DNA from 2 places in the Eubacterium sp. genome. Region 1 is predicted to be linked to the other one. Evidence: predicted binding sites of a transcription regulator. Region 1 holds the regulator's gene; the other holds the start of a gene.
The links. The regulator HrcA, encoded in region 1, represses chaperone genes, less so after heat shock. The targets are predictions, from matches to a motif close to TGTTAGCACTCNNNNNNNNNGAGTGCTAACA.
Positions count from the first base shown of each region.

Region 2: a site for HrcA is predicted at 13,516-13,546, ahead of htpG (molecular chaperone HtpG). Genes of this name have one in related genera too.

Region 1 covers NZ_DBLZZO010000007.1:28,327-44,181, reverse strand. The annotation lists gene lon (endopeptidase La) at 1-1,657, shown strand, start outside; gene yihA (ribosome biogenesis GTP-binding protein YihA/YsxC) at 1,690-2,289, shown strand; gene ACZM4J_RS03790 (DUF4364 family protein) at 2,293-2,817, shown strand; gene lepA (translation elongation factor 4) at 2,830-4,644, shown strand; gene hemW (radical SAM family heme chaperone HemW) at 4,751-5,983, shown strand; gene ACZM4J_RS03775 (LOG family protein) at 6,130-6,666, shown strand; gene ACZM4J_RS03770 (DegV family protein) at 6,773-7,606, shown strand; gene hrcA (heat-inducible transcriptional repressor HrcA) at 7,912-8,955, shown strand; gene grpE (nucleotide exchange factor GrpE) at 8,975-9,601, shown strand; gene dnaK (molecular chaperone DnaK) at 9,644-11,497, shown strand; gene dnaJ (molecular chaperone DnaJ) at 11,506-12,672, shown strand; gene prmA (50S ribosomal protein L11 methyltransferase) at 13,208-14,173, shown strand; gene ACZM4J_RS03740 (16S rRNA (uracil(1498)-N(3))-methyltransferase) at 14,191-14,928, shown strand; gene ACZM4J_RS03735 (cysteine desulfurase family protein) at 14,930-15,855, shown strand, end outside.
Region 2 covers NZ_DBLZZO010000008.1:64,473-80,327, forward strand. The annotation lists gene ilvD (dihydroxy-acid dehydratase) at 1-71, shown strand, start outside; gene ilvB (biosynthetic-type acetolactate synthase large subunit) at 90-1,781, shown strand; gene serC (3-phosphoserine/phosphohydroxythreonine transaminase) at 1,886-2,968, shown strand; gene ACZM4J_RS04265 (phosphoglycerate dehydrogenase) at 3,054-4,217, shown strand; gene ACZM4J_RS04270 (mechanosensitive ion channel family protein) at 4,333-5,244, shown strand; gene ACZM4J_RS04275 (hypothetical protein) at 5,362-5,772, shown strand; gene ACZM4J_RS04280 (DNA/RNA non-specific endonuclease) at 5,753-6,916, shown strand; gene ACZM4J_RS04285 (glutamate-5-semialdehyde dehydrogenase) at 6,951-8,228, shown strand; gene argH (argininosuccinate lyase) at 8,546-9,919, opposite strand; gene ACZM4J_RS04295 (tRNA dihydrouridine synthase) at 10,197-11,126, shown strand; gene htpG (molecular chaperone HtpG) at 11,385-13,373, opposite strand; gene ACZM4J_RS04305 (DUF5721 family protein) at 13,588-14,043, opposite strand; tRNA gene ACZM4J_RS04310 (tRNA-Thr) at 14,248-14,320, shown strand; gene ACZM4J_RS04315 (hypothetical protein) at 14,339-14,827, shown strand; gene asd (aspartate-semialdehyde dehydrogenase) at 14,870-15,855, shown strand, end outside.

The DNA.
Region 1 (15,855 bases):
TTTAGAAAAAAGTCAGAAGGAACATATTCTTCGCGAACAGATGCAGATTATCAAAGAAGAATTAGGGGATGACTTTGACGCAGAAACAGATCAGCTTGAAGAGAAGATTAATAATTTAAACGCAGATGACAGTGTTAAAGAAAAATTATTAAAAGAACTTTCAAGATATAAATCAGCCATGGGTAATCCGGCAGAAGGTAACATTATTAGAACCTATTTGGAAACAATGTTAGATTTGCCATGGAACAATGAAACAGAAGAAAATCCCAACCTGCAGAATGCAGAGGAAATTTTAAATAGAGACCATTACCAATTAACTAAAGTTAAAGAAAGAATTTTAGAATTTTTAGCTGTAAGACAATTGACTATGGCAAAGGGTGAGGCACCGATTATTTGTCTTGTGGGACCTCCAGGAACAGGTAAGACAAGTATTGCAAAATCAATTGCAGAGGCACTTAACAAGAAATATGTTAGAATATCATTAGGTGGTGTTAGTGATGAGTCAGAAATTCGCGGACACCGTAAAACATATTTAGGAGCAATGCCAGGTAGAATCCTTAAAGGACTAAAGCAGGCAGGAAGTTCTAATCCTTTAATTTTATTTGATGAAATAGATAAAATGGGACAGGGAGTTCATGGAGATCCGGCGTCAGCCTTATTAGAAGTGTTGGATTCAGAGCAGAACTCAAAGTTTAGAGATAATTACGCTGAAATACCAATTGATTTATCAAAGGTTTTATTTGTGGCAACAGCTAATGACGCAGGCACAATTCCAAGACCTTTACTTGACAGAATGGAAATAATAGAAATTGAAGGTTATACTCAAAACGAAAAATTCCATATTGCCAAGGAACATTTAATTAGTAAAGAATTTGAAAAAAATGGTATAAAGAAAAGCTGGTTATCCATCACAGATGAAGCAATTAACAGTATTATCCGCTACTATACAAGAGAAGCAGGTGTAAGACAGTTAGAAAGAGAAATTTCAAAGATTTGTCGCAAGGCAGCAGGTCTTATTATCAAAAACAACAAAAAGCGTTTAAAGGTTACTTCAAAGAATATTGAAAAATATCTTGGCAGAAAGATTTTTGACGATGACAAGGCTAATGAAAAGAATGATATTGGTATTGTAAGAGGACTTGCCTGGACAGCAGTTGGTGGAACAACTTTACAAATCGAAGTAAACACAATGCCTGGCAAGGGTCAGTTGAAATTAACAGGTCAGTTAGGCGATGTTATGAAAGAATCTGCACAGATTGCACTTTCTTATGTAAGAAGCATTGCAGGTAAGTATGGCGTGGCAGATGATTACTTTGAAAAACATGACATACATATTCATGTTCCGGAAGGGGCAGTGCCAAAGGATGGACCGTCAGCAGGTATCACTATGGCAACAGCAATACTTTCGGCTGTTACAAACAGAGAAGTGAACTGTAAAGTTGCAATGACCGGTGAAATTAATTTACGAGGGAAGGTTATGCCAATTGGTGGATTAAAAGAAAAGTTATTGGCAGCAAAGAACGCAGGTATTAAGATTGTAGTAGTACCTAAGAAGAACAAACCAATGCTTGAAGAAATATCAAAAGAGATAACAGGCGGAATGAAAATTGTTCTGGCTGAAACAATGGATGATGTTATAAAGATTGCATTAGTTTAGAATTTGATTTACAGTGAAAGATAGGAGAGAAGATGATAGTTAAAAATGTTGAATTGGAAACAGTTTGTGGAATAACAAGTAAATTACCGGAAAATACAATGCCGGAAATTGCTTTTGCAGGAAAGTCAAATGTAGGAAAATCATCATTAATAAATGGTTTGGTTAATAGAAAAGCATTGGCTAGAACATCTTCTCAGCCGGGAAAAACTCAGACAATTAATTTTTACAATGTAAATAAGGAAATGTATTTCGTAGACCTACCGGGGTATGGTTATGCCAGCGTGTCTAAGGAAATAAAAGCAAAGTGGGGCAGGATGATTGAAAATTATCTTCATACTTCACAAATGCTGCAGGCAGTGTTTTTGTTAATAGACATAAGACATGAGCCATCAAAGAATGACGTTAATATGTATGAGTGGATTTTGGCAAACGGTTATGAACCGATTATTATAGCAACTAAGTTAGACAAGATAAAAAGAAGTCAGGTTCAGAAGAACATCAAAATGATTCGTCAGGGATTAAACGTAATTCCGGGAACAAAGATTTTACCATTCTCAGCTCAGACAAAGCAGGGAAAAGAAGAAATTTTACAGGTTATAGAAGAATTAGCAAAAGGTACAGTAGAGGAGTAGAATATGGCAATAGAAACAGAAACTTTATACAAGTTAATGATTATGCATATGTTAAATAAAGTAGAATTTCCATTGACTAACTCACAGATTGCACAATTCTTTTTGGAAAATGAATATACAAATTATTTTGCTGTGCAGAAAGCAATTAATGAACTTATTGAGGATGGGTTTGTTTTTTCAAATGTAAACAGAAATACATCATATTACCATTTATCATCAGAGGGAAGAGAGAGTCTTAAATTCTTCGAGAACAAGATACCTAACCAGGTTATTGATGATATAGATATGTTTTTGGTTGACAACAGATACGAACTTAGAAACGAAGTAGGTACGGTGTCTGATTATTACAGGGCTTCTAATGGGGACTATGTGGTACATTGTCAGGTAAAAGAAGGTGACAGCACGTTAATTGAGCTGAATATTTCAACCCCTGATAAGCACATGGCATCTAAGATGTGTACTAATTGGGAAGCAATGAACAACAGTCAAAAAATATATCAGTTTGTAATTGATAATCTTACTAAGTAATTGGAGGAAAAAGTGGCACATATTGATCAGAGTAAAATTAGAAATTTTTGTATTATAGCTCATATAGACCATGGTAAATCAACTTTGGCAGACAGAATAATTGAAATGACAGGTCTTTTAACAAACAGGGAAATGCAGGCTCAGGTTCTTGACAATATGGAACTTGAAAGAGAAAGAGGCATTACAATTAAGTCTCAGGCAGTTCGTACTGTTTACAAGGCAAAAGATGGCGAGGAATATATTTTCAATTTAATTGATACACCGGGCCATGTGGATTTTAACTATGAGGTTTCGAGAAGTTTGGCAGCATGTGATGGTGCAGTGTTGGTAGTTGATGCGGCACAGGGCGTTGAGGCACAGACTTTGGCAAACGTTTATTTGGCATTAGACCATGACTTGGAAGTGTTTCCGGTTATTAACAAGATAGATTTACCATCAGCAGATCCTGACAGGGTAAAAGCTGAAATCGAAGATGTTATTGGTCTTGAGGCGGAAGATGCACCTCTTATTTCTGCAAAAACAGGTTTAAACTGTGAGGATGTATTAGAGGCAATTGTAAAAAATATACCGGCACCTACAGGTGATTCAAATGCACCTTTACAGGCTTTAATATTTGATAGCTTATATGATTCCTACAAAGGTGTAATTGTATTTTGCCGTATTAAGGAAGGTACTGTAAAGCCGGGAATGAATATAAAAATGATGGCAACAGGTGCAGTGGCAAATGTTGTAGAAGTTGGATATTTTGGCGCAGGTCAGTTTATTCCTTGTGATGAATTACCGGCAGGAATGGTAGGCTACATAACAGCCAGCATTAAAAATGTGTCAGATACAAAAGTAGGTGATACAGTTACAAATGCGGATGCCCCATGTGATAAGCCACTTCCGGGTTACAAGGAAGTTCAGCCAATGGTTTATTGTGGCTTGTATCCGGCTGATGGAGCAAAGTATCCTGATTTAAGAGATGCTTTAGAAAAATTACAGTTAAATGATGCAGCTTTGAAATTTGAACCTGAAACATCAATCGCTTTAGGTTTTGGTTTCAGATGCGGATTCCTAGGCTTGCTCCATTTGGAAATTATTCAGGAAAGACTAGAGAGAGAATATGGACTTGACCTGGTTACTACAGCACCATCTGTTATTTACAAGGTATACAAGGAAAACGGTGAGATAATTGAACTTACTAACCCAACAAACCTTCCTGATCCAAGTGAAATAGCTTATATGGAAGAACCTATTGTTAGTGCAGAGATAATGGTTACAACAGAATTTATCGGTGCCATTATGGAACTTTGCCAGCAACGAAGAGGAACATATATTAGCATGGAATATGTAGAAGGACAAAGAGCACTCCTTAAATACGATATTCCATTAAATGAAATTATTTATGATTTTTTTGATGCATTAAAGTCACGTTCAAGAGGTTATGCTTCTTTTGACTATGAATTGAAAGGCTATGAACAGGCTAAGTTAGTTAAGCTTGATATTCTTATTAATAAAGAAGAAGTGGATGCCTTATCATTTATTGTTCCTGAAGCATCAGCTTACGAGCGTGGAAGAAAGATGTGCGAGAAATTAAAGAAGGAAATACCAAGACAGTTGTTTGAAGTTCCAATTCAGGCAGCAGTTGGTAGCAAGGTAATTGCAAGAGAAACTGTTAAGGCAATGAGAAAAGACGTATTGGCAAAATGTTATGGTGGTGATATTTCCCGTAAGAGAAAACTTCTTGAAAAACAGAAGGAAGGAAAGAAGAGAATGCGTCAGGTTGGAAACGTAGAAATTCCACAGAGTGCATTTATGGCAGTTTTAAAATTAGACGAAGAATAGAATATATAGAAATATGTATTTGTGATTATAAGAATTTTTACAGTGCCAAAGAATACTAGATGTTAGTTTTCTTTGGCATTAGTTATATTGTAAGGAAGGATAAGAAATGAACAGTAAGCAGTTGGAAATATATATTCATATTCCTTTTTGCGTGAGAAAGTGTGATTATTGTGATTTTTTATCAATGAGCATGGACGAAGGTACAAAAAGAGAATATGTAAATGCTTTGGTTAGAGAGATAGAATTAAGCAAAGAAAAGATGGAAGGCAGAGTTGTTACAAGTGTTTTCATAGGCGGTGGAACGCCGTCAATTTTGCAGGAAAATTTTATTACAAAAATTATGGAGGCGGTAAAAAATAACTGTCAGTTATCTGATGATGCCGAGATTACTATTGAGTGTAACCCCGGAACTGTAACAGAATCAAAATTAAGTAGTTACAAAGAAGCAGGAATTAACAGAATCAGTTTTGGACTTCAGTCTGCAAATAATCAGGAACTTAGAAGCATAGGTCGTATTCACGATTTTACAAAGTTTAAAGAAAGTTATGAGTTGGCAAGAAAAGCAGGCTTTGAAAACATCAATGTGGACGTAATGAGTGCTTTACCAGGACAGACAGTTGAAAGTTACAAATATACGTTGGAAAGAGTGCTGGCATTGGAGCCGGAGCATATTTCCGCTTATAGCCTTATTGTTGAAGATGGGACGCCACTTCAGGAAAGAGTCCAGGAGGCGGAAAGCAAAAACATTAATATTTTGCCGGACGAAGATGCTGAAAGAGAAATGTATTATTTAACTGAAAAAATGCTGGAAGAAAACGGATATGTACATTATGAAATATCAAACTATGGCAAGCCGGGATTTCAGTGCAGGCATAATATAGGTTATTGGAAGAGAGTGGATTATTTGGGCTTTGGTCTTGGCGCGGCTTCTTTATATAACAACAGCAGATACAGTAATACCGAAGATATTGATAAATACATTAGTTTGCTTTTGGATGGCAAAGATACAGATAGTGATTTTTACGGCGACAGTTTTATTTATCAGGATGACATCTGGGATATAACAGAGGATGCCATTTCTGTAATAGAAGGAAAAATCCAGCGTTTAACAGAAAAAGATAAAAAAGAAGAATTTATGTTTTTGGGACTTAGAATGATTGACGGAATTTCAAAAGAAGAATTTCATCAGGCATTTGACAGAAAATACGACAGCGTGTACGGAGAGGTAACAGAAAAATTAGTGCAGCAGGGACTTATAGAAGTCAATGGTGACAACGTGCGTTTAACTAAAAGAGGTGTGGATCTAAGCAATTATGCAATGTCTCAGTTTTTGTTGTAAGATTACTGTGACTTTGTGTAAGATTGTTATGTTTCGTGTAAGTTTAACAAGATTGGATTGCAATACAGAAAATTCTTTGATTCTTTTGGAATAGATAGTATAATATAAAACATATTATAAATTACAAACGGAAAAGAGGGATTATTATGGACAGAAAAACAATATGCATTTACGGATCATTCTCACCTTACGTTTCAGAAGAAAAGTTAAAACCATACTATGATATGGGAAAGAAGTTAGGAGAAAAGTACGACCTTATTTATGGAGGCGGTGCAGATAGTACACTTGGATATATGGCAAGAGGAATGCACGACGGAGGTGCTTACATAACAGGTGTATATCCAAAGGCATTTAAGAATATGAACGTGTTCAAAGGATGTGATAAGGAAATTGTTTGTGATTCAATGGCTGAGCGCAAAGGACATTTTGAATCGGAAGCTGACGTGTTCATTGTTTTACCAGGTGGCGTTGGAACAATGGATGAGTTATTTGAAGCAATTGTATTAATCGAAAAGTATATGATTGAAGGAAAAGTAATTATTTTTAACCACAATGGTTTTTATGATACATTACTTAAATTTATGGATGAAATGAAGGAACAGGGAATGTTCCACTGCGATTTATCAAGAGTGTATAGCGTTGCTAATACATTTGAAGATATTGAAGAGATGATTGTAAAATAATAAAAATTTGACTAAATTGCAAATGTGTAGTAAAGTACAAAATACAAGCTGTTCATAAAGTAAACTATTGTGAACAGCTTTTGTTTTGGTTAAAAGGAGATGCAGAATGATAAAATTTTTAATTGACTCAGGTTCTGATTATGATAAAGAACAGTTACAGGGAAAAGGGATAGAGTACATACCGATAGCGATTAGTGTAGGAGATAAGAGTTTTAGAGACGGTGAAATTTCTAAGGATGAATTTTATAAATTAACACAGGAATCAGATGAGTTCCCTAAAACAGCTCAGCCATCACCACAGGATTTTATTGACATATTTGAAAAAATTAAGGCAGATGGAGACGAGCTTATATGTATTTTACTTTCATCAGGTTTAAGTGGCTTGATTCAAAGTGCCACATTAGCTAAGAACATGGTTGAATATGATAAGATACATATAGTTGATTCATTATCAGCTACTTTTGTTATTAAGGTTTTGGTTGACTATGGCATACAGTTAAGAGACAGTGGCAAGACAGCAGAAGAAATAGTTGCGGCTATTAAAGAAATTCAGCCAAAGGTTAGAATGTATGCAGTGCTTGATACATTGGATAATTTGTATAAAGGTGGTCGTTTGTCAAAAATCGAAGCAGGAATTGGCACAATTGCAAAAATAAAACCTTTAATTTATTTTACAGAAGATGGAAAAGTAGGTATTAAGGCAAAGAGCATTGGAAAGAAAAAAGCTTTAAATGATATTATGAAGTTGATTTCAAACGACACAATTAATACAGACTTCCCGGTTTACAGTATATATTCAATTGGAACTGTAAATAATGAAACTTTTACAGACAGATTGAAAGAAGCTAATATTGAAGTTTCAGACAGATTACAGATTGGACCAACAATTGGTACACACATCGGACCTGAAGCATACGGAATTGTTTATGTAGCAGAGTAATTCTTGCTTTATGGTCTTACATAAGAACAAAGAAAATAAGAAAATATAAAGCATTAACATAAAATCAATTAAAGTGTTTATGTTAAAGAGAATAAGAAAGTTGTTGTTAGGATAATATTCTATAGTTTAACGGACTTAAGAGTATTAAAATAATGACAACTTTTTTTTACATTTAATTTACAATTCTTTTTAAAATAAAGTGTTGACAAAGAATATTGATAGTGATAGATTAGACCATAGAAAAGATGTTAGCACTCAAACAACACGAGTGCTAATAGTCTTAAAACCATAGAAAGGAGTAATCTATGGAACTGAATGAAAGAAAAGAAAAGATTCTGGATGCAGTAATTAGAAATTACTTAGAGACAGGGGAACCGGTTGGCTCAAGAACAATTTCTAAATACACAGATCTGAATCTTAGTTCAGCAACAATCAGAAATGAAATGTCTGATCTTGAGGAAATGGGTTATATAGTTCAGCCTCATACATCAGCAGGTAGAATTCCTACTGATAAAGGTTATCGATTTTATGTAGACCACATGCTCAAAGATAAGATGTCAGAATTAGATGAGCGTGAGAAGAAGGTTAGCGAGAAGGAAGACCTTTTAATTGAAAAAGTTGACAAGGTTGAGACACTTCTCCAGAATATGGCAAAGGTTTTAGCAAACAATACAAACTATGCCACAATGGTTTCTTCTCCAAAGTCTCAGGGAAACAAAATCAAATTCATACAGTTATCTGTACTTGAAGAAAAACAGTTGTTGTGCACAGTGGTTTCCGATAAGAACCACGTAGTGAATAAGATTGTTAATGTTGACAGAGTTGTAAGTCAGGAAATGATAGTGAGACTTAACGTGGCACTTAACACAGCACTTGCAGGTTTGGCTTTAGAGGAAATTAACTTAGGTGTTATTTCAGCATTGACTTCACAGGCAGGTGAATATGAGGATTTGGTTAATGAAGTGCTTAAGGCAATAACAGAAGCTATTTCCACTGAGGAGCAAATGAAGATTTACACATCAGGTGCAACAAATATTTTTAAATATCCTGAACTTAGTGACAAGGAGAGAGCAAGTCAGCTTCTTACCACACTGGAAGAAAAGTCACAGCTAACAGAATTGATTAACGAAAGTGATGAAGAAACCGGAATTCAGGTTTACATCGGAAACGAGAGTCCGGTTCAGTCCATGAAGGATTGCAGTGTTGTAACTGCTACTTACGAATTAGAAGATGGTTTCAAAGGAACAATCGGTATCATTGGTCCAAAGCGAATGGATTATGAAAAGGTTGTTGAAACCTTAAGAGTTGTAAAAGAACAGTTAAATGAAAACTTTAACGACAAAGAATAAATTTAGAAAGGAAAGTCCAATGGAAAAGGAAAATAAGGACTTGGAAGAAAACCAGAAAGTAGATGTAGAAGAAGCATCTGCAGTGGAAGAGAACCAAGAAGTTGAGAATTCAGAAGAGAAGACTGAAGAATCCAAGGAAACACAGGAAACAGAAGATGCTTCAGAAGAGAAAACTGAAAAGAAAAAGAAAAAAGGCTTCAAGCGAAAAGATAAGAGAGATGAGCAAATAGAAGAACTTAATGATAAATATCAAAGACTATTTGCAGAATTTCAAAATTTTAGAAGCAGAAGTGATAAAGAAAAAACAGCAATGTTTGAAACAGGCGCAAAATCAATTATTGAAAAGATTTTACCTGTAGTTGATAACTTCGAAAGAGGAGTTGCAGCACTTAGTGAAGAAGATTTAGAATCACCTGTAGGACAGGGAATGAATCTTATATATAAACAGTTACTTCAGACTCTTGAAGATATTGGAGTTGAAGCAATTGAGGCGAAGGGAAAGGAATTTGATCCTGAACTTCACAACGCTGTAATGCATGAAGACAATGACGAACTTGGTGAAAACGTTGTGTCAGAGGAATTACAGAAAGGTTATAAATACAGAAATACAGTGGTAAGACACAGTATGGTAAAAGTAGCTAATTAGTTTTATTTGAAATAATCATATATTTATTAGGAGGAAAATAAAATGGGAAAGATTATTGGTATTGATTTAGGAACAACAAACTCATGTGTAGCTGTTATGGAAGGTGGAGAACCTACAGTTATCACAAATGCAGACGGAGCAAGAACAACTCCATCAGTAGTAGCATTTAAGAAAGATGGAGAAAGATTAGTTGGTGAGCAGGCTAAACGTCAGGCTGTTACAAACGCAGAAGGAACAATCTCATCAATTAAAAGACATATGGGAACAGATTACAAGGCAAATGTAGCAGGAAAAGAATATACACCACAGGCTATTTCAGCTATGATTCTTCAGAAGTTAAAAGCTGATGCAGAAGCTTACCTTGGTGAAAAAGTTACAGAAGCTGTTATTACAGTACCTGCTTACTTTAACGATGCTCAGAGACAGGCTACAAAAGATGCCGGTAAGATTGCAGGACTTGATGTTAAGAGAATTATCAACGAGCCAACAGCAGCAGCTTTAGCTTATGGTCTTGATAACGAAGGGGAACAGAAGATTATGGTATACGATTTAGGTGGTGGTACATTTGATGTATCTATTATCGAAATCGGTGATGGTGTAATCGAAGTTTTAGCAACAAACGGTGATAACAAACTTGGTGGTGATGACTTTGATAAGAAAGTTATGGACTACATGGTAGCAGACTTTAAGTCAAAGACAGGAATTGACCTTTCAGGTGACAAGATGGCTATGGAAAGAATTAAAGCTGAAGCAGAAGATGCAAAGAAGAAACTTTCATCAGCTACTCAGGTTGAAATTAGCATCCCATTCATTACAGCAAATGAACAGGGACCACAGCATTTAAATATGACACTTACAAAGGCTAAATTTGATGAATTAACAAGAGATTTAGTTGAAAGAACAGCAATCCCAGTACAGAATGCTTTAAAGGATGCAGGAATTTCAGCATCAGAACTTAGCAAGGTATTATTAGTTGGTGGTTCTACAAGAATCCCAGCTGTACAGGATAAGGTAAAACAGTTAACAGGTCATGAACCATCAAAGAAGATGAATCCTGATGAATGTGTTGCACTTGGTGCTTCAATTCAGGGTGGTAAATTAGCAGGTGATGCAGGTGCCGGCGATATCCTTCTTCTTGATGTAACTCCACTTTCATTATCAATTGAAACAATGGGTGGTGTAGCTACAAGACTTATTGAAAGAAACACAACAATTCCTACAAAGAAGAGCCAGATTTTCTCAACAGCAGCAGATAACCAGACAGCCGTTGATATCAATGTTGTACAGGGTGAAAGACAGTTTGCCAGAGATAATAAATCACTTGGTCAGTTCAGACTTGATGGAATTCCACCAGCAAGAAGAGGTGTTCCACAGATTGAAGTTACATTCGATATTGATGCAAACGGTATCGTAAATGTATCAGCTAAGGACCTTGGAACAGGTAAGGAACAGCACATCACAATTACAGCAGGTTCAAATATGTCAGATGAAGATATTGATAAGGCTGTAAAAGAAGCTGCAGAATTTGAAGCAGCTGATAAGAAACGTAAGGAAGCAATTGATGCTAAGAACGAAGCTGATTCAATTATCACACAGACAGAAACAGCAATGAATGAAGCTGGTGATAAATTAGCAGATGCTGATAAGCAGGCTGTTCAGGCTGACATTGATGCATTAAAAGCAACAGTAGCAGCAATTGGTGAAAATGAACCAACAGAAGCTCAGGTTGAAGAATTAAAGGCTGGAAAAGAAAAATTAATGAATTCTGCACAGCAGTTATTCTCAAAGATGTATGAACAGGCACAGGCTGCAGGAGCACAGGGTGCAGGTCCTGACATGGGAGCAGGTTCAAAACCGGAAGATGATGTAGTAGATGGAGACTTTACAGAGGTTTAAAATAGATCATGGCAGATAAAAGAGATTATTATGAAGTGCTAGGCGTTGATAAGAACGCTGACGAAGCAACAATAAAGAAAGCATATAGAAAATTAGCCAAGAAATATCATCCCGATGCAAATCCGGGTGATGAGGAAGCTGCCACAAAATTTAAAGAGGCATCTGAAGCATACGCAGTGCTTAGTGATGCAGACAAGAGAAGACAGTATGACCAGTTTGGTCATGCTGCCTTTGATGGTGGTGCAGGTGGCTCCGGCGGATTTGATTTTAACAATTTTGACTTCGGTGATATTTTTGGCGGAAGTGGATTTGGAGACATTTTTGGCGACCTATTCGGTGGCGGTGGACGTAGAGGCCCTAGCAATGGACCAAGACGTGGAGCCGACGTTAGAACAGGACTCCGTATTACTTTTGAAGAGGCTGTATTTGGCTGTAAGAAAGAAGTTACAATTAACTTTAAGGAAGAATGTAGCACTTGTAAAGGTAGTGGAGCAAAGCCAGGCACATCTCCTGAAACATGTAGCAAATGTGGTGGTAAAGGACAGTATGTATCACGTCAGCAGACTATGTTTGGCATGATGCAAAGCACACAGGTTTGCCCGGACTGTAATGGTACAGGTAAAGTCATTAAAGAAAAATGTCCGGACTGTCATGGAGCAGGCTACAAGTCTACAAGAAAGAAAATCACAATTGATATCCCTGCAGGTATAGACGATATGCAGAGAATCAGAAAAACAGGAGAAGGCGAGCCTGGAACAAATGGCGGTCCAAGAGGTGATTTACTTGTAGATATCAGAGTAATTCCAAGTAATGAATTTGAACGTAATGGAATGGATTTATATACAACAACATCTATATCTTTTGCACAGGCTGCTTTAGGTGGCGACATTCGTGTTAAGACAGTAGATGGCGATGTTAAGTTCAACATTAAGCCTGGAACACAAACAGGTACCCGCATTAGATTAAGAGGAAAAGGTGTATGCAATGTACACAATCAGAATGCAAGAGGTGATCAGTATTCAACATTAGTTGTTAAGGTTCCAACAAAACTTAACAATGAACAAAAAGACTTAATCAAGAAACTTGACGAGATTTCAGGAAATTCATTAAAGGAATTTGATGATAACAAATCAGAACACGAGAAAACAAAAAAGAAGAAAAAGAAATTTTTCTAGTTTAGGAAATATGGATGGAAAAGAGCTGTCGCTTTAACAATTTAGAGTTGTTAAGGCACGGCTCTTTTTGGTTATATCTTATTTGTGTGGCTCTATTCATTCTTTTGTCTTTTGGCTTAATTTGCTATTGTTCGGGGGATACAGTTATGGCAGGTATTATGGTGTTTCCACCCTTTAGAAGTTATAACAATCTAAAGGGGTGGAAAAAACTGAAAGTATACAAAAATATGATAAGAGAAAAATGAAGAAGTCCTTGGAAATCCACCCCTAAGGAGTCATAACAATCTAAAGGGGTGGAAAAAACTGAAAATATAGAAAAATATGAGAAGAAAAAATCGAAGAAATGTCAGGAAATCCACCCCTAAGAAGTTATAACAATCTAAAGGGGTGGAAAGATTGAAAATATCTAAAAATGATAAGAAAACAAATGACAAGAAAATTGATAAATTTGCTTAAATTCTCTATGTGTGTTATGATATTTTAGTTTTATAGTAATAATTTATAAATATGAATTGAAAAGAAGATTGGAGTTTCTATGAAGTGGAATAAATATAGATTGAAAACTACAACACAGGCAAGTGATTTCGTGTGTAGTATTTTAATTGATCTTGGAATAACAGGTATGGAAGTTGAAGATAATATACAACTAACAGAGGAAGAGAAAAAAGCACAATTTATAGATTATTTAGCAGATTTGCCGGAAGATGATGGAACAGCTTATGTAAGTTTTTACACAGAGGAAGATTCACAGGATGCGGACAATGAAAAGTTACTTGATACTTTGAGAGAAAAGTTAAAAGAAGCAAAGTCATTTCTAGATGTAGGTGAAGGCACAATCGAGAAAACTATGACAGAAGATGTAGACTGGGTAAACAATTGGAAGAAATATTTCAAGTCATTTACAGTAGATAATTTCTTCATTAAGCCAACTTGGGAAGAACTTGATGAAAGTCACAAGAACATGGAAATGATAGAAATTGATCCGGGAACTGCATTTGGCACAGGAAAACATGACACAACTCAGCTTTGTATTAAGCAGCTTATAAAATATGTAAAGCCGGGAGATAAAGTTTTGGATTTAGGTTGCGGAAGCGGCATACTTTCAATTGTTGCAAAAAAACTAGGAGCAGCAGAAGTTACAATGACTGACATTGACCCGGCGGCAATTGAAGCTGTAGGAGAAAATTTTGCAGTAAATAAGATGTTAATGGACGATGTGGAAGTGCTTGCTGGAAATGTATTGGAAGATACAAAAATGCAGAAAAAATTTGAAACAGAGAAATATGACATTGTTGTGGCAAACATTTTGGCTGACGTAATTATTCCAATAGCAGGAATAGTTGACAGATTTTTAAAACCAAACGGCATATTTATTTCATCAGGAATTATTTATATGAAAGAAGACGATGTAAAAGAAGCCGTAAAAAAGAATGAAAATTTACAATTAACAGATGTGGTAAAGCAGGGCGATTGGCGCGCAGTTATGGCAAAATTACAGTAAAATATTTAGGAGAAAAAATGTACAGATTTTTTGTTGAACCAAATCAAATTGGGGAAGAATCAATAGTAATAGTTGGAAAAGACGTGAATCATATAAAAAATGTTTTGCGTATGAAAATTGGCGAGACAATCTTAATAAGTGATGGAAGTGACAAGGAATACATTTGTAGTGTGGAGAAAATTGCAGATGATGAAATCACAGCAAAAATAGAAGATATTAATGGCAAAACAAGAGAGTTACCAATTAAAGTTACTTTGTTTCAGGCATTGCCTAAAGGTGACAAAATGGAAACCATTATACAGAAAATGGTGGAACTTGGTGCTTATCAGATAGTGCCAATGTCAACAAAACGTTGCGTAGTGAAATTAGATGCAAAGAAGGCAGCTAATAAAGTGAAACGCTGGAATGCCATTGCGGAAAGTGCCGCAAAACAGTCAAAGCGCGGTATTATACCGGAAGTAGCAGAGGTTCATACTTTTAAAGAGGCTGTGGAAAAAGCAAAAGAACTGGATATGATTCTCATACCTTATGAAGAAGCAAAAAACATGGTATATACAAGAGAGATTATTTCAAAAATTGAACCAGGTATGTCTGTGGGAATTTTTATTGGCTCAGAAGGTGGTTTTTCTAAAGAGGAAGTTCAAACAGCAAAAGACAATGGAGCAGAAGAAATAACTCTTGGTAAAAGAATATTGCGTACAGAAACGGCGGGCATGACAGTGATGGCTGTTTTAATGTACTTAATGGAGGAATAAAATGGAAGCATATTTTGATAATTCAGCAACAACCAAGGTATCTGAAGCTGTAAAAGATATTGTTGTAAAAGTAATGGTGGAAGACTATGGAAATCCATCGTCAATGCACATGGTTGGCGTTAATGCTGAAAAATATTTAAAAGCAGCTCAGGAAAATATAGCTAAAATATTGAAGGTAGACCCAAAGGAAATTTATTTTACATCAGGTGGTACTGAGTCAAATAACTGGGCTATTAGAGGTGCAGTGGAAGCTAATAAGCGAAACGGTAATAAAATTATAACAACAATGGTTGAGCATGCTTCCGTAAAAAGTCCAATGAAGTATCTTGAAAATCAGGGATACGAAGTAACATATTTGCCCGTTGATGAGTATGGCGTTGTTAGCATTGATGCTTTAAAAGAAGCAATGAGCGAAGATACAATTTTAGTTTCAATAATGTATGTAAACAACGAGGTTGGAGCTATTGAACCTGTTGAAGAAATAGGTAAGTATATAAAAAGTGTAAATAAAAATGTTATTTATCACGTTGATGCAATTCAGGCTTTTGGTAAGCTGGAAATAAAACCAAGAAAAAGCAACATTGATGTATTGACGGTTAGTGGTCATAAGATTCATGGACCAAAGGGAACAGGTTTTATGTACCTAAAGAAAAATGCGAAAGTTAATCCATTTATTTTAGGTGGTGGTCAGCAGGAAGGAATGCGTTCAGGAACAGAAAATGTTCCGGGAATTGCAGGTATCGGACAGGCGGCAAAAGACTGTTATGATAATTTGCAGGAAAATGTTTCTAAAATGACAGAGTTAAAAGACTACCTAATTGACAGTTTGCAGACAATTGATGGTGTGACAATTAACAGTCGAAAAGGGGCAGAGGGTGCACCACACGTTGTAAGCGCAAGCTTTAGTGGAGTAAGAAGCGAAGTTTT
Region 2 (15,855 bases), on a different contig from region 1:
GTTATTTAGCAAGATACGCTTCAATGGTTACATCAGGTAACAGAGGAGCTATATTAGAAATAAATAAATAAGGGAAAGAGGGAAACACTATGATATTAAACGGTTCACAAATAGTTATTGAATGTTTAAAAGAACAGGGTGTTGACACAGTATTCGGATACCCTGGTGGAACAATTTTGAATATTTATGATGAATTATACAAGAATTCAGATGATATTACACATATCCTTGTTTCACATGAACAGGGAGCTGCTCATGCAGCTGACGGATATGCACGTTCAACAGGAAAAGTTGGAGTTTGTATGGCAACATCAGGACCTGGAGCAACAAACCTTGTTACAGGTATTGCCACAGCATATATGGATTCAGTACCACTTGTTGCAATTACAGCCAACGTTGCAAAGTCAGGTTTAGGAAAAGATTCATTCCAGGAAATTGATATTGTTGGAGCTACAATGCCTATTACAAAACATAATTTTATTGTGAAAGAAATCGAAAATTTAGCCCCAACACTTAGAAAGGCTTTCAAGATTGCAAAAAGTGGCAGACCTGGTCCTGTTTTAGTAGATATTACAAAGGACGTTACAGCTAATAAGATTGAATTTACAAGTAAAGAACCTGAAGAAATTAAGAGATATTCAGACAGTATTACAGAAGATGACCTTAATACTGTTGCAGATATGATTAAGGCATCAGAAAAGCCATTTATCTTAGTTGGTGGTGGTGCTGTTATTTCAGAAGCGGACAAGGAAGTAAGAGAGTTTGCAGAATTAGTTGATGCACCTGTATGTGATTCACTTATGGGTAAAGGTGCTTTTGATGGTACAAACAAGAGATACACAGGTATGATTGGTATGCATGGTACAAAGGCATCAAACTTCGGTGTTACAGAATCAGATTTACTTATTGTATTAGGTGCAAGATTCAGTGACAGAGTTATCGGTAATGCAAAAGAATTTGCAAAGAATGCAAACATTGTACATATTGATGTTGACCCATCAGAAATTAATAAAAACATCAAGGCTGACGCAAGTATTATTGGTGATATTAAAGAAGTATTATTAAGACTTAACAAGAAAGTTGAAAAGAAAGACAACAGTCAGTGGATGGCTCATATTGAAGAATTAAAGGAGCAGTATCCATTAGACTTAGATAAGTCAAAATTAACAGGTCCTGCAGTAATTGATTCACTTTACAATATTACAAAGGGTGATGCAATTGTAACAACAGACGTAGGACAGCATCAGATGTGGGCTGCACAGTTCTATAAATATAAGAAATCAAGACAGCTTATTACATCAGGTGGACTTGGAACAATGGGATATGGTGTTGGAGCCTGTATCGGTGCCAAGATGGGCAACAAAGATAAGATTTGCGTAAATATCGCAGGTGACGGTTGCTTTAGAATGAACATGAATGAAATTGCAACTGCAACAAGATACAATATACCAATTATTCAGATTGTAATTAACAACCATGTACTTGGTATGGTTAGACAGTGGCAGACATTGTTCTATGGAAAGAGATATTCAAACACTGTATTAAATGATGCAGTTGATTTTGTTAAAATCGCTGAAGGTATGGGAGCAAAAGCATATAGAGTTACAACTGTAGAAGAATTTGAAGCAGCTCTTAAAGACGCAATTGAAATGAATATCCCTTGCGTAATTGATGCTCAGATTGATCAGGACGACAAGGTATTCCCAATGGTTCCTGCTAATACAGCTATTAGTGAAGCTTTCTCAGAAGAAGATTTAGCAGAATTAGGATATGATTGTTAATATTGCCAGTTAATTACTGACTTTAATTATAATGTTATAGGGGTTATTTTATGATAATGAATTAGTCCCAAAAAGATAGAAGATATATGGAGGTATGATTAGAAATGGCTAGAGTATATAATTTCTCAGCAGGTCCGGCAGTGTTACCGGAAGAAGTATTAAAAGAAGCAGCGGAAGAGATGCTTGATTATAGAGGAACAGGAATGAGCGTAATGGAAATGAGCCATCGTTCAAAAGCTTTCCAACAGATTATTGATGAAGCAGAACAGGATATTAGAGATTTAATGAACATTCCTGATAATTACAAGGTATTGTTCCTTCAGGGTGGAGCTTCACAGCAGTTTGCAGCTGTACCAATGAACTTAAAGAAGAATGGAAAAGCTGCCTACATTATTACAGGACAGTGGGCAAAGAAAGCTGCTCAGGAAGCAGAAAAGTATGTTGAAGTACAGAGAGTTGCATCATCAGCAGATAAGACTTTCTCTTATATTCCTGATTGCAGTGATTTAGATATTGATGATGATGTTGATTATGTATACATTTGTGAAAACAATACAATTTATGGTACAAAATATCATACATTACCAAATACAAAAGGACATACTTTAGTTGCTGACGTATCTTCATGTTTCTTATCAGAACCAGTTGACGTAGAAAAATACGGAGTAATTTACGGTGGTGTTCAGAAGAATGTTGGTCCTGCAGGTGTTGTAATTGCTATCGTTAGAGAAGATTTAATTCCTGAAGAAGTTGACAGCACAGTACCAACAATGCTTGCTTGGAAAACACAGGCAGATGCAGGTTCACTTTACAATACACCTCCATGCTATGGAATTTATATTTGTGGAAAAGTATTTAAGTGGATTAAGAAGATGGGCGGACTCGATGCAATGAAGAAGCACAATGAAGAAAAAGCTAAGATTCTTTATGACTTCTTAGATAACAGCAAGTTGTTTAAGGGAACTGTTGTAAAAGAAGACAGATCACTTATGAACGTACCGTTCGTTACAGGTGATGAAGAATTAGATGCAAAATTTGTTGCAGAAGCTAAGGCTGCCGGTCTTGAAAACTTAAAAGGACACAGAACAGTTGGTGGTATGAGAGCAAGTATTTACAATGCTATGCCAATTGAAGGTGTTAAGGCCTTAGTAGAATTTATGGAAAAATTCGAAAAGGAAAATGCTTAATTTACGTTTAATAAGAGTTATTACAAATAATTTAAAATATTTAAAATAATATCTTATTAAAAACATTTATGGAGGTACATAAAAAATGACAAAAGTAAATTGCTTAAATCCTATTTCAAAATTAGGACTTAACAAATTAAATGATAACTATGAAATCGTAGATGATTTTAATGAGGCAGATGTGGCACTTGTAAGAAGTGCTGCAATGCATGACTTAGATTTACCAGCAAGCTTATTAGCAGTAGCAAGAGCCGGTGCAGGTGTAAATAATATTCCCCTTGATAAGTGTGCTGAAAATGGTATTGTTGTATTTAACACACCTGGCGCAAATGCAAATGGTGTTAAAGAATTAGTAATGTGTGGTTTACTTCTTGGTTCAAGAGACATCATCGGTGGAAACAGATGGGTTGTTGACAACAAGGAAAATGCAAATATTAGCAAAGATATGGAAAAGGCTAAGAAGAACTTTGCAGGAAACGAAATCAAGGGAAAGAAACTTGGTATTATCGGTTTAGGAGCAATTGGTAGATTAGTTGCAAATACAGCCGTATCAATGGGAATGGAAGTGTATGGTACAGATCCATATCTTTCAGTAGAAGGAGCTTTAAGCTTAAAGAGAGCCGTTAATGTAGTTAAGACAAGAGAAGAAATCTTCAGAGAATGTGATTACATTACAGTTCACACACCACTTTTAGATGATACAAAGGAAATGATTAACAAAGATACAATTGCCATGATGAAAGATGGTGTTGTAATCTTAAACTTTGCAAGAGATTTATTAGTTTGTGATGATGATATTGTTGAAGCACTTAGCAGCGGAAAGGTTAAGAGATATGTAACTGATTTCCCTAATCCAAAGTTAGCTAACGTAGATGGTGTTATTGCTACACCGCATCTTGGAGCTTCAACAGCAGAATCAGAAGATAACTGTGCAATTATGGCAGTAGAAGAAATCGTTGATTTTGTTGAAAACGGAAATATTAAAAATTCAGTAAACTATCCTGCAGCAACATTAGGTGTATGTGATAAGACAAGTCGTGTTACAGTTTGTCATAAGAACATACCAAACATGATTGGACAGCTTTCATCAACAATTGCTGCTGAAGGAGTGAACGTTGCAGACATGGTAGATAAGTCAAAGGGTGATTTTGCTTACGCAATCATTGATTTAGACCATAGTGCAACAGATACTTTAATTGAAAAATTAAATGCTGTAGATGGCGTAATTAAGGTTAGAGTAGTAAAGTAGAACTAATCAATTAGGTTATATACTAAAAAAGAGACTATTGATTAGAATAGTCTCTTTTTTATATATTAAGGTTATACGAAAATTTGAGTGAAATAATCTGAAAATGGAGAGTAATATGAACTTTTTTTTAGCAACAGATATTGGAGAAGAAATAAGTGAAAAAGTAAGTGAGAATAGCGCTGAAAAAGTTTCAGAGCTTTCAAAGTTATTTGATGGATTTTCATCTAAAATGATAAGTTTAGGAATAAATATTATAAATGCTGTAATAATCTTTATTATTGGAAAAATAATTATAAAATTATTGCGTAAACTTTTTAAAAAAATTATCGGCAGAACAAGTGCAGACGAAGCAGTAGTAAAATTTGTCGATTCAATAATTAAAATAACAGGATATTTTATTGTATTCATTGTAATTTGTTCAGAACTTGGAATTGAGACAACATCATTTATAACAGTATTAGGTAGTGCCGGTGTTGCAATTGGTTTGGCATTGCAGGGCAGCTTATCAAATTTTGCAGGTGGTGTTTTATTACTTCTTACAAGACCTTTTAAAGTGGGAGATTATGTTGTAATTGAAGGTCATGAAGGTATAGTAAAAAAGGTGGATATTATTTATACAACAATTGTGAAGTTTGATAATACCATAATTAAATGCCCAAATGGCGACGTGGCAAAAAAAGTGATTATAAATTACTCAAATGAAAACGGAAAACGTGTTGATGTTAAGTTTTCAATTCATTATGACAGCGACATAAATAATGCAAAAAAAATAGTTATGGATGTTATAAGAAATTGCAAATATGTTGATAAAGAACGAGAAAACAATGTAGTTGTAATGAAACTCGCTGACAGCGGTATAGATATGGAAACAAGAGCCTGGGTAAAACCCGATGATTACTGGGATGCATATTTTTATTTAATAGAAAATATAAAAGCTGAGCTTGAAAAGAATAATATAGAAATTCCATATAATCAGTTAGAAGTTCATATAAATAATAAAAATGACAATAATGCTGACAATATGTAAGTTTTGTAAATAGTAAATTAGATTGAATAATGATATAACATAAAGAATTTAAACTGAAAATTATTTAAAATATAGTTAGTAGGGATAATTTAAAACTAGGATAAGGGGTGGATTTATATGATAGCAATAGTATGTTTAGATGAAAATAACGGTATGTTCTTTAATGAAAGAAGACAGAGTAAGGACAGATATGTTATTAGAGACATTGTGCACATGGTAGAAAATAACACATTATATATTAACGAATATTCAAAGGAATTATTTGAAAATACACCGGCAAATATTCAGATTTCTGAAGATTATTTTAATCAGGTGTCAGACAATGAGTATTGTTTTATTGAAAATCAAATTGTTGATATTTTGAAGGCAAAAAAAGTTGTTGTATACAGATGGGATAAAGTTTATCCGGCTGACTACAAGCTGCCATTAAGACAATATAAGCTTGTTAGTACACTGGAGTTTCAGGGATATTCTCATGATAAGATTGTAAAAGAGGTATATGAGAGAAATGAAACAATCAAAAAGTAAATTAAAAAAGATTCTAATTACACTGTTTATATGTTTTGTTGTTTTGGGGGCGGTTAATGAAACAGACCCAAATTACAATGATAAAGCAGAAACAACAGTAGCTACAACAAAACAGACAACAAAATTTGTAGCAAAGAATATTGAAAATGTTAGTACCCAAAATACAAAAGCAAAAAATAAAACAAACAATAGTAGCAAAAGTAAGAATAAAAGTGGCAAAAGTAAAAGTAGTAAGAATAAAACATCAACTAATAAAAAGAGCATAACTGTCAAAAAGACTAGCTATAAAAATATAAATGTAAAAAGTCTCAAATTTAAAGGCAAGGCTTACACAGTTATAAATAACAACAAACCATATTTTACCAAGAAGGAAATAACAAAAAAATCCTTTGAGTTATATTCTTCATTAGATTCTCTTGGTAGATGTGGCGTGGCAGTTGCTTCAGTTGGTAGAGACATTATGCCCACACAGAAGCGTGGTGCAATTGGTTCTGTAAGACCTACAGGTTGGCATACAATAAAATATTCTTTTGTTGACGGAAAATATTTGTATAACAGATGTCATTTAATTGGCTATCAATTAACAGGTGAAAATGCCAACGAAAGAAATCTGATTACGGGAACAAGATATTTGAATGTTGACGGTATGTTACCTTTTGAAAATATGGTAGCCGACTATGTGAAGGAAACAAACAATCACGTAATGTATAGAGTGACACCTATATTTAGCGGTTCTGAACTTGTTGCACGTGGTGTCTTGATGGAAGGTTACTCTGTTGAGGATTCAGGTGCAGGCATTGAATTTAATGTGTATTGTTACAATGCACAGCCTGGAGTAAGTATCACTTACAAAACAGGTGATAGCAAATCAACAGGTAAATATTCTAACACAGAAGACAATGAAAATAATAAGAAATATTCAAATAATATTGGAAATAAAAATTCAGGTACATCAGGTTCAAAGAAATCCACATCAAGCAGTGGAAAAGTTGAATATGTTTTAAATATGAATACTCACAAATTCCATTTACCATCATGTAGCAGTGTTAAGCGAATGAGTGAGTCAAATAAGGGTATATATACAGGTACAAGAGAAGATGTTATAAATCAGGGCTATGATCCATGTAAAATATGTAATCCTTAAATATAATGCATTTATTGCAAGTTAGGAGTTGAGAATGAATATAAAGGAAGAGGCAAAGGCAGTCAAATTGGCTTCGCCTAAAATGGCAGGAACAAGTGAAGAAGCCAGAAATAAGGCGTTGCTGGAAGTAGTAAAACAATTAAAGGCAAGACAACAGGAAATTTTTGAAGCAAACGCAATGGACTTAAAACAGGCTGAAATTGATAAGGTTGCAGCACCTATTATTAAGCGACTAAAGTTTGATGAAACAAAATTAAGAGATGTAATTGCAGGCATTGAAGACTTAGTTAAACTGGAAGATCCTTTGTTTAAACAGGATATGCACAGACAGTTAGATGAGGGCTTGACTCTTTATAGAGAAACCTGTCCTATAGGTGTAATTGGCGTTATTTTTGAGGCTAGACCTGATGCCTTAATACAGATTTCATCCCTTTGCATAAAAAGTGGAAACTGCGTTATTTTAAAGGGTGGTAGTGAAACAATGAACAGCAACAGAGTGTTGTTTAACATAATTTACGAGGCTGTTATAAAGTCAGGTATGCCTGAAAACTGCATGCTTCAGTTAGAAGCAAGATCAGAAATTACAGACCTTTTAACATGCAACGAATCTGTAGATTTGCTTATTCCTAGAGGTTCTAATGCTTTTGTGCAGTATATTATGAATAATACAAAAATTCCTGTAATGGGACATGCAGATGGAATTTGTCATATTTATGTAGATAAAGAGGCAGATTTTAAGAAAGCCATTCCAATTATAATAGATGCGAAAACTCAGTATGTTTCAGCGTGCAATTCTGTAGAAACATTATTGATTCACAAAGATATAGTTGACGAATTTGTACCAAAGCTTTATGAAGCATTAAAAGAAAACAATGTTGAATTACGAGGCACAGAAGAAATCGTCAAATTAACAGGTTGCAATCAGGGAACAGAAGAAGACAACAGAAAAGAATACTTGGATTACATAGTATCAGCAAAGGTTATTAATTCATTAGATGAAGCCATTGAACATATTAATTATTTTGGCTCCCATCACACAGACTGTATCATTACAGAAAACAGTGAAACTGCAAATGAATTTATGAGATACGTGGATTCTGCCGGAGTTTATCAGAACTGTTCAACAAGATTTGCTGATGGTTATAGATATGGATTTGGTGCTGAAGTTGGAATCAGCACAAGTAAAATTCATGCAAGAGGTCCTGTTGGATTGGAAGGTCTTGTAAGTTACAAGTACAAATTATTTGGAAATGGAAATGTTGTTGATGATTATGCAAAAGGAAAGAGACAGTTCCATTTTAAAGACTTATAAGATATAGCAGGAATTCCATAAAAAATAATTTGAAAATGCATAAGAGAAATTCTAAAAGCAATAAGCTTATAAATAACATAATAAAAAAGGTTGTTTAAACTTTTAGGTGAACTGTTTTTTACAGTTATCACTTTATTTAAACAACCTTTTTTATAACCTTTTTAATAACTTATTTAAAAATCATTATTAATAGTTTTAACTTAAAAGTTATAGTTATAAGTTGTAAGTATAACTTTTAGAGTGTGTTTATTTGTAATATTTTTTTATCCTCAGATTCATAATAATATAATGTGTTATTATAAATTTTAGCATGAATATTATTTGTTTAAATATTCCTTGTAAATTTTAATGACTTTTTCCATGGCTTCAGGTCCCGGAGCACCGATAGTCATTCGCTTATTAACGCATGTTTCTAAGCTAATAGCTTCATATATATCGTCTTCAAATACAGGGCTGATTGCCTTATATTCTTCCAAAGTCATATCATCAAGGGCGATGCCTTTTTCTTCACAGAATAAAACTAACTGACCAACAATACCATGAGCATCTCTAAATGGTACCCCATGATTTACAAGATAGTCAGCAGCATCTGTAGCATTAGTAAAGCCATGCTTTGTGCTTGCTTCCATAACATCTTTGTTAAATGTCATTGTGTCAATCATTCCTGTAAATAAAAGAATACATCCTTTTACAGTATCAATAGCATCAAATGTAAGTTCCTTATCTTCCTGCATATCTTTGTTGTAAGCAAGTGGTAGACCTTTCATGGTTGTAAGAATTGATGTTAAGGCACCGTAAACACGACCTGTCTTACCTCTGATTAATTCTGCAATGTCAGGGTTCTTTTTCTGTGGCATAATACTTGAACCTGTGCTGTAAGAATCATCAATATTTACAAATCTATATTCGTTTGAATTCCAAATGCAGATTTCTTCGCAGAAACGGCTTAAATGCATCATTACTGTAGATAAAGCACTTAATAATTCAATAATGTAATCTCTGTCAGATACGGAATCCATACTGTTAAGAGTAGGGCCTGCAAAGTCAAGAAGACTGGCAGTATATTCTCTGTCTAATGGATAAGTAGTACCGGCTAAAGCACCTGAACCTAAAGGACAGTAGTTCATTCTATCGTAAATATCATCAAGTCTGTCTCTGTCTCTTTTAAACATTTCAAAGTAAGCTCCAAAATGATGAGCCAAAGTAATAGGCTGAGCTTTCTGCAAATGTGTAAAACCAGGCATAAATGTATTTGTGTTTGCTTCAATAACTTTTAAAAGTGAAGAGAGAAGGTCTTTTAACAACTGATTAATTTCAACAACTTCATCTCTTGTATAAAGTTTCATATCAAGTGCAACCTGATCATTACGGCTACGTCCTGTATGAAGTTTCTTGCCGGCATCACCAATTCTTTCGATTAAGTTTGCCTCAACAAAACTGTGAATATCTTCGCTTTCCTTTGTGAAAACAAGATTTCCATTATCTATATCATTCTTGATACCTTCTAATCCTTTAATAATCTGGTTCATTTCATCCTCAGAAATTATATTTTGTTTTCCAAGCATCTTAACATGGGCAATACTTCCACGAATGTCCTGTGCATAGAATTTCTGATCAAAAGAAAGAGACTCGTTAAAATTGTGAACTAACTGATTCTCTTCTTTAGTAAAACGACCACCCCATAATTTCATATGTATACCTCGCTTATTTCTCTTATTTTTAGTAGCTAATATCATAAAGATATATTAAGCTACAACTATAAAAGTATATCATTTTGACTGTTGATTTTCAAATATTCTTTTTTATTAGTGGATGTTAGTTATGTTTTATATTAATGGGTGTTAGTAGGTACTTTTTATAATTGTTAAATTGTCCGTTAAAATTGAATAAATAATGGCAGTGTACTTTGGAAAAAACTTTTGTTATACTAGAGCAGGCTAAAGATAAAAAGTAAAAATGGAGATAGATATGAAATTATATTTTGCACCGATAGATGGAGTGACAGGTCGTATATATAGAAATGCATTTACAAAGTTTTTTGTCTCACCGGACAAATATTTTGCACCTTTTATTTCTCCCTGTCATAATCCAAAATTAAAAGGAAAAGAAATTCGTGAGTTACTTCCCGAAAACAATGAAAATATTAATCTTGTCCCACAAATTATGGCAAATAATCCTGAATATTTTATAAAAGGGGCAAAGCAGCTTCAGGAAATGGGCTATAACGAAGTTAACTTAAATGCCGGCTGTCCCTCAGGTACGGTTGTGCCAAAAGGAAGAGGAGCAGGCTTCTTAAAAGACACAGATTTAATGGAAAAGTTTTTTGATGAAGTTTTTACCAAGCTTGATATGAAAATTTCTGTAAAAACAAGAATTGGAATCTTTGATGAAAGTGAATTTCCTGAGATAATGGAAGTGTACAATAAGTTTCCTTTTGAGGAAGTAATTGTGCATCCAAGAACCAGAGTTCAGCTTTATAACGGACTTCCCAACATGGAGAGTTTTGATTATGCCTACAAAGTAAGCAAAAATAAATTATGTTACAACGGAAATGTATTTTCGGTGGAAGATTATAATGATATTATATCAAATTATGATGTTGATTCTGTAATGTTAGGAAGAGGGTTGTTGAGAAATCCAAATCTTGTTAATGAAATCAAAGGTGGAGAGAAGATTTCCAAAGAAACTTTACGCCAGTTTCACGATAAGTTGTACGGGGATTTTGCTGGGGAAATGAGTGCTGACAAACATCTGTTAAATAAGATGATTGAAATGTGGAACTATTTGTCCTATGCAACAACAGACCCACATAAAACAGCCAAAATGATAAGAAAGTCTCAAAGTACATTTAAATACGAGAAGGCAGTAGAACAGATTTTTAATGAGTATGTGGTATAGAATATAAAAAACGATTAATTAAAAATAATATTTGATTTCTATATTTGTTAAAGAACCGAAAATTCAATAGATATCAAAAAATAAAGATTTAATAGTATAGACATAATAAAAAATCCATTACTTAACAAATGAAAGTAATGGATTTTTTGTTGTATAAATTAATATATAAATTTTTTTTAGCTAAAATTATTCGACTTAAACTATTCGGTATAAATTTTATTCAGCCCATAATATTCGCCCTAAATTACCTGACTCAAATTATTTAGTTAAAATTTTAAGAATTTTATTACTACGTTCAATAAATGCTGTCATGCTGTCAGGATTTAATGGAGTATGACTGATTAAAGCTAAATCATAAAGCTGCTTGCAAATAAGTTCAGTGTTCTCACCTTCAGGATTTGCAACAATGTATTTAACTAAATCGTTGTTAGCGTTAAGAGTTAATGTTTCTCCGGCACCGCCAAACATTGAAGGATCCATACCTGCCATACCATACATTTTCATCATATCCTGCATACGACGTGTTTCTTCAGAAACAGTAATCATTGAAGAAATATTTTCGTCTTTTAATTTCTGAACCTTAATAGTAACATCACGTCCAAGTGCTTTCTTGAATGCATCAGTAAGCTTGTCTGTTAAATCTTTTGACTCATCTTCGCTTAATTCTTCTGTGAAAGAATCATTAAGTTCATCATCAATACGTTTAAACTTAACACCTTCATTTTTGGCTTCAAGCTGTGAAATGAAAGGCTGGTCGATGTTGTCTTTTAAAATAACAGCATCAATACCATGATCCTTAAACATATTTACATACTGGCTTTGCTGTACAGGATCATTTGTGTAGAAAATAGTGTTTTCGTGTTTTTCCTTATTTTCTTCTAAAGCTTCTTTAAATGTAAGATATTTATTGTCTAAATTCTTAAAGAGAACATAGTCTGACATTTTATCGCAGAACTTTTCGTCTTTTAAGCAACCAAACTTGATGAATGGGCTAATATCATCCCAATATTTCTCGTAGTTTTCTTTATCTGTCTTACACATGCCTGATAATTTATCAGCAACCTTTTTAGTAATGTAATCAGAAATCTTTTTAACAAAACCATCATTCTGAAGAGCAGAACGTGATACATTTAAAGGTAAATCAGGACAATCAATAACACCCTTTAATAACATAAGGAATTCAGGTATAACTTCCTTGATGTTATCGGCAATAAATACCTGATTGTTATATAATTTAATTGTTCCTTCGATTGATTCGTATTCTGTATTAATTTTAGGGAAGTAAAGAATACCTTTTAAGTTAAATGGATAATCCATATTTAAATGAATCCAGAATAAAGGTTCCTTGTAGTCCATAAATACTTTATGATAAAAAGCTTTGTATTCTTCATCTGAACATTCATTAGGATGCTTAGTCCAAAGAGGAGTAGTGTCACTAATGCTTACAGGACGTTTTAATACTTTGGCTTTTTTCTTTTCAGGCTCAACTTCAACAGTTTCCTTTGTGCCGTCTTCGTTTTCTTTTTCTTCAGTTTTTGCAGGTTCTACAATATGTTCAACAACAGTATCTTTGTCTGTAACTTCTTCCTCTAAAATAGTTTCGTATTCAGGTTCCTTAGTTGGATCTGATAAGAAAATTTCTATAGGCATAAATGAGCAGTATTTATTTAAAACTTCTTCAGCTCGATATAAGTTACAGAACTCAACGCTGTCTTCATTTAAATAAAGAGTAATTTCTGTACCCCTTGTAGTTTTGTCTGAATCAGACATTGTAAAGTCCATGCCGTCTTCACAATCCCAAAGAACAGCCTTAGCACCATCTTTGTATGATAAAGTGTTAATTGTTACTCTGTCAGCAACCATAAAGGCAGAGTAGAAACCTAAACCAAAATGACCGATAATCTGGTCTTCAGATGTTTTATCTTTGTACTGCTCTAAAAATGCTTCAGCACCTGAAAAAGCAATCTGATTAATGTATTCGTCAACTTCATCTTCGGTCATACCTAGACCATTATCAATGAATGTAAGAGTTTTAAGTTCAGGGTTTGCTAATACCTGTATTTTGAATTCTTCATCGCTAGGGACGTTAGCTTCGCCAATCATGTCTAACTTCTTTAATTTAGTGATAGCATCACATCCATTAGAAACCAATTCTCTAAAGAAAATATCGTGGTCTGAATATAACCATTTCTTTATAATTGGAAAAATATTTTCGCTGTTAATTGATAAACTTCCGTTTTTTGCCATAACAAAATCACTCCTTTAAATATTTTAAAATAAGTAGTCTTAAAATAATAAAACTACTGTAGAAAATTAAATTTTATATTTATACATTGATTTTTTATCAACATAACTAATTTTAACGCACAAAAAACAAAAGTCAATAAAAAATTAGCACTCTACAGAGAAGAGTGCTAAAAATTTACTATTTGTTCATATTTTAATAAAAAATCATTAAAACTTACAGCAAATCACAGTTAAAATGTTCGCTAAGGAAGTTGCTGATAGTCTTATCCCAATATTTATCAAGGGTTTTGTCCATGGTGAAAGTGTTAATTGAAGTTCCTGTTATAATATGTAGGGAGTTGTCTTCAAACATAACATGTATGTAAAGACCACCAATTTCACTTTCAGATATAGCCATCTGGGATTTCGTTAAAATATCTGAATATTTAGTTTTGGAGAATGCAAAAACAAGTTTCATTTTGCTGGGAACCTTGTGTCCTTTTATCATTTCGAAAAATATGTGCTTAACGTCCCTCCAATATACAAATTCATCAGGAATTGCTTCCAGCTCATCGGCATTGTAAAACTTTTGATTAATACGCCCGTTAATTGTAAAAGTATTAGATGTATCAACCTCGCCTTCGCAAAGTAAAAAACTGTCAAAAGCATTGCCAATTAATAGTTTTTGCATAAAATTATTTATATCATTTATTTTTAAACTTATCATAATGTGTATTATAACAAAGTAAATTTATATGTTCAATGAATAATAGTAAGTAATTGCTAATTGCAATAATGTTTATTTTAGATTATAATTAATGACAGTTTTGGTGTGAATCAACTATATTAATAGGAATATAGTTGAATGATGCATTTATTGATTTGTTATCAATATGCTTCTGTAGCTCAGTTGGTAGAGCAATTGCCTCGTAAGCAATGGGTCACGCGTTCGAGTCGCGCCAGAAGCTTTGAAAAGGAGAAACTTCATGAAAGATGGTGTAAAAATATTCGGATTAAGGTCTGCAAAGGCGTATAAAATGATTCCGGCACTTTTGTATTATGCTGCCATGGCTTATTTTATTGGCGCATCTATTGTAGGAGAATTACTTCATTATAAGTTTGAAACAATAGATTATATATTAATGATTGAAAAATATCTGTTCTTTGCAATTTTATTTTTTAGTCCGTTGATTTTTTTATCAGACTTTAAATATAGAGAGAAGTTACCTCTTTTTAAGAAACATACATTTAGTTCTTCTTTGTCAGGTATGATAATTGTATGGATGTTTTGTTATTTTATGGCTCAGGTGTGTATCATGAATATGTCCGATACATGGGTACAAAGCAGAGATGCATACACTAAACAGATACAAATTGAAAGAGAAGAAAACATAAAGCAGAACAAGGCGAAAGAGTCAGCCACTGAAACGGTTACTGTTGTAGAGACTACCATTTCAGCACAGACCGGTAATTAATTTGTTAACAATTTATTTTAATTATATAGAGAGGATAGAAAAATGATTAAATTAGACAAAAAGTTAAAAGTAGGCGTACTTGGTGCAACAGGTATGGTAGGACAGAGATTTATTACTTTATTAGATAACCATCCATGGTTCGAAGTTGTTACATTAGCAGCTAGTCCACGTTCTGCTGGAAAGACTTATGAAGAAGCAGTTGGTGACAGATGGAAGATGACTGTTCCAATGCCTGAAAAAGTTAAGAAAATGATTGTACACAATGTAAATGAAGTTGAAGCAGTTGCTGAAACTGTTGATTTTGTTTTCAGTGCAGTTGACATGACAAAAGAAGAAATTAAGAAAATAGAAGAAGATTACGCAAAAACTGAAACACCAGTTGTTTCAAATAACAGTGCACATAGATGGACACCTGATGTTCCTATGGTTGTTCCTGAAATTAACCCAGAACATTATGAAGTAATTGAGTCACAGAAGAAGAGACTTGGAACTAAGAAAGGTTTTGTTGCAGTTAAACCTAACTGCTCAATTCAGAGTTATGCTCCTGTACTTACAGCTTGGAAAGAATTTGAACCAACAGAAGTTGTTGCAACAACATACCAGGCAATTTCAGGTGCAGGTAAGACATTTAAAGATTGGCCTGAGATGGTAGGAAATATTATTCCTTTCATTGGTGGTGAAGAAGAAAAGTCAGAACAGGAACCACTTAGACTTTGGGGTAAAGTTGAAAACGGTGAAATCGTTAAGGCTACATCACCTGTTATTACAACACAGTGTATCAGAGTACCTGTTTTAGATGGACATACAGCAGCTGTATTTGTTAAGTTCGCTAAGAAACCTACTAAGGAACAGCTTATTGAAGCATTAGAAAACTTCAGTGGAGAACCACAGAAATTAGAACTTCCAAGTGCTCCAAAGCAGTTTATTCAGTACTTAGAAGAAGATAACAGACCACAGGTTTCATTAGATGTTAATTTTGAAAACGGTATGGGCGTATCTGTAGGACGTTTAAGAGAAGATACAGTATA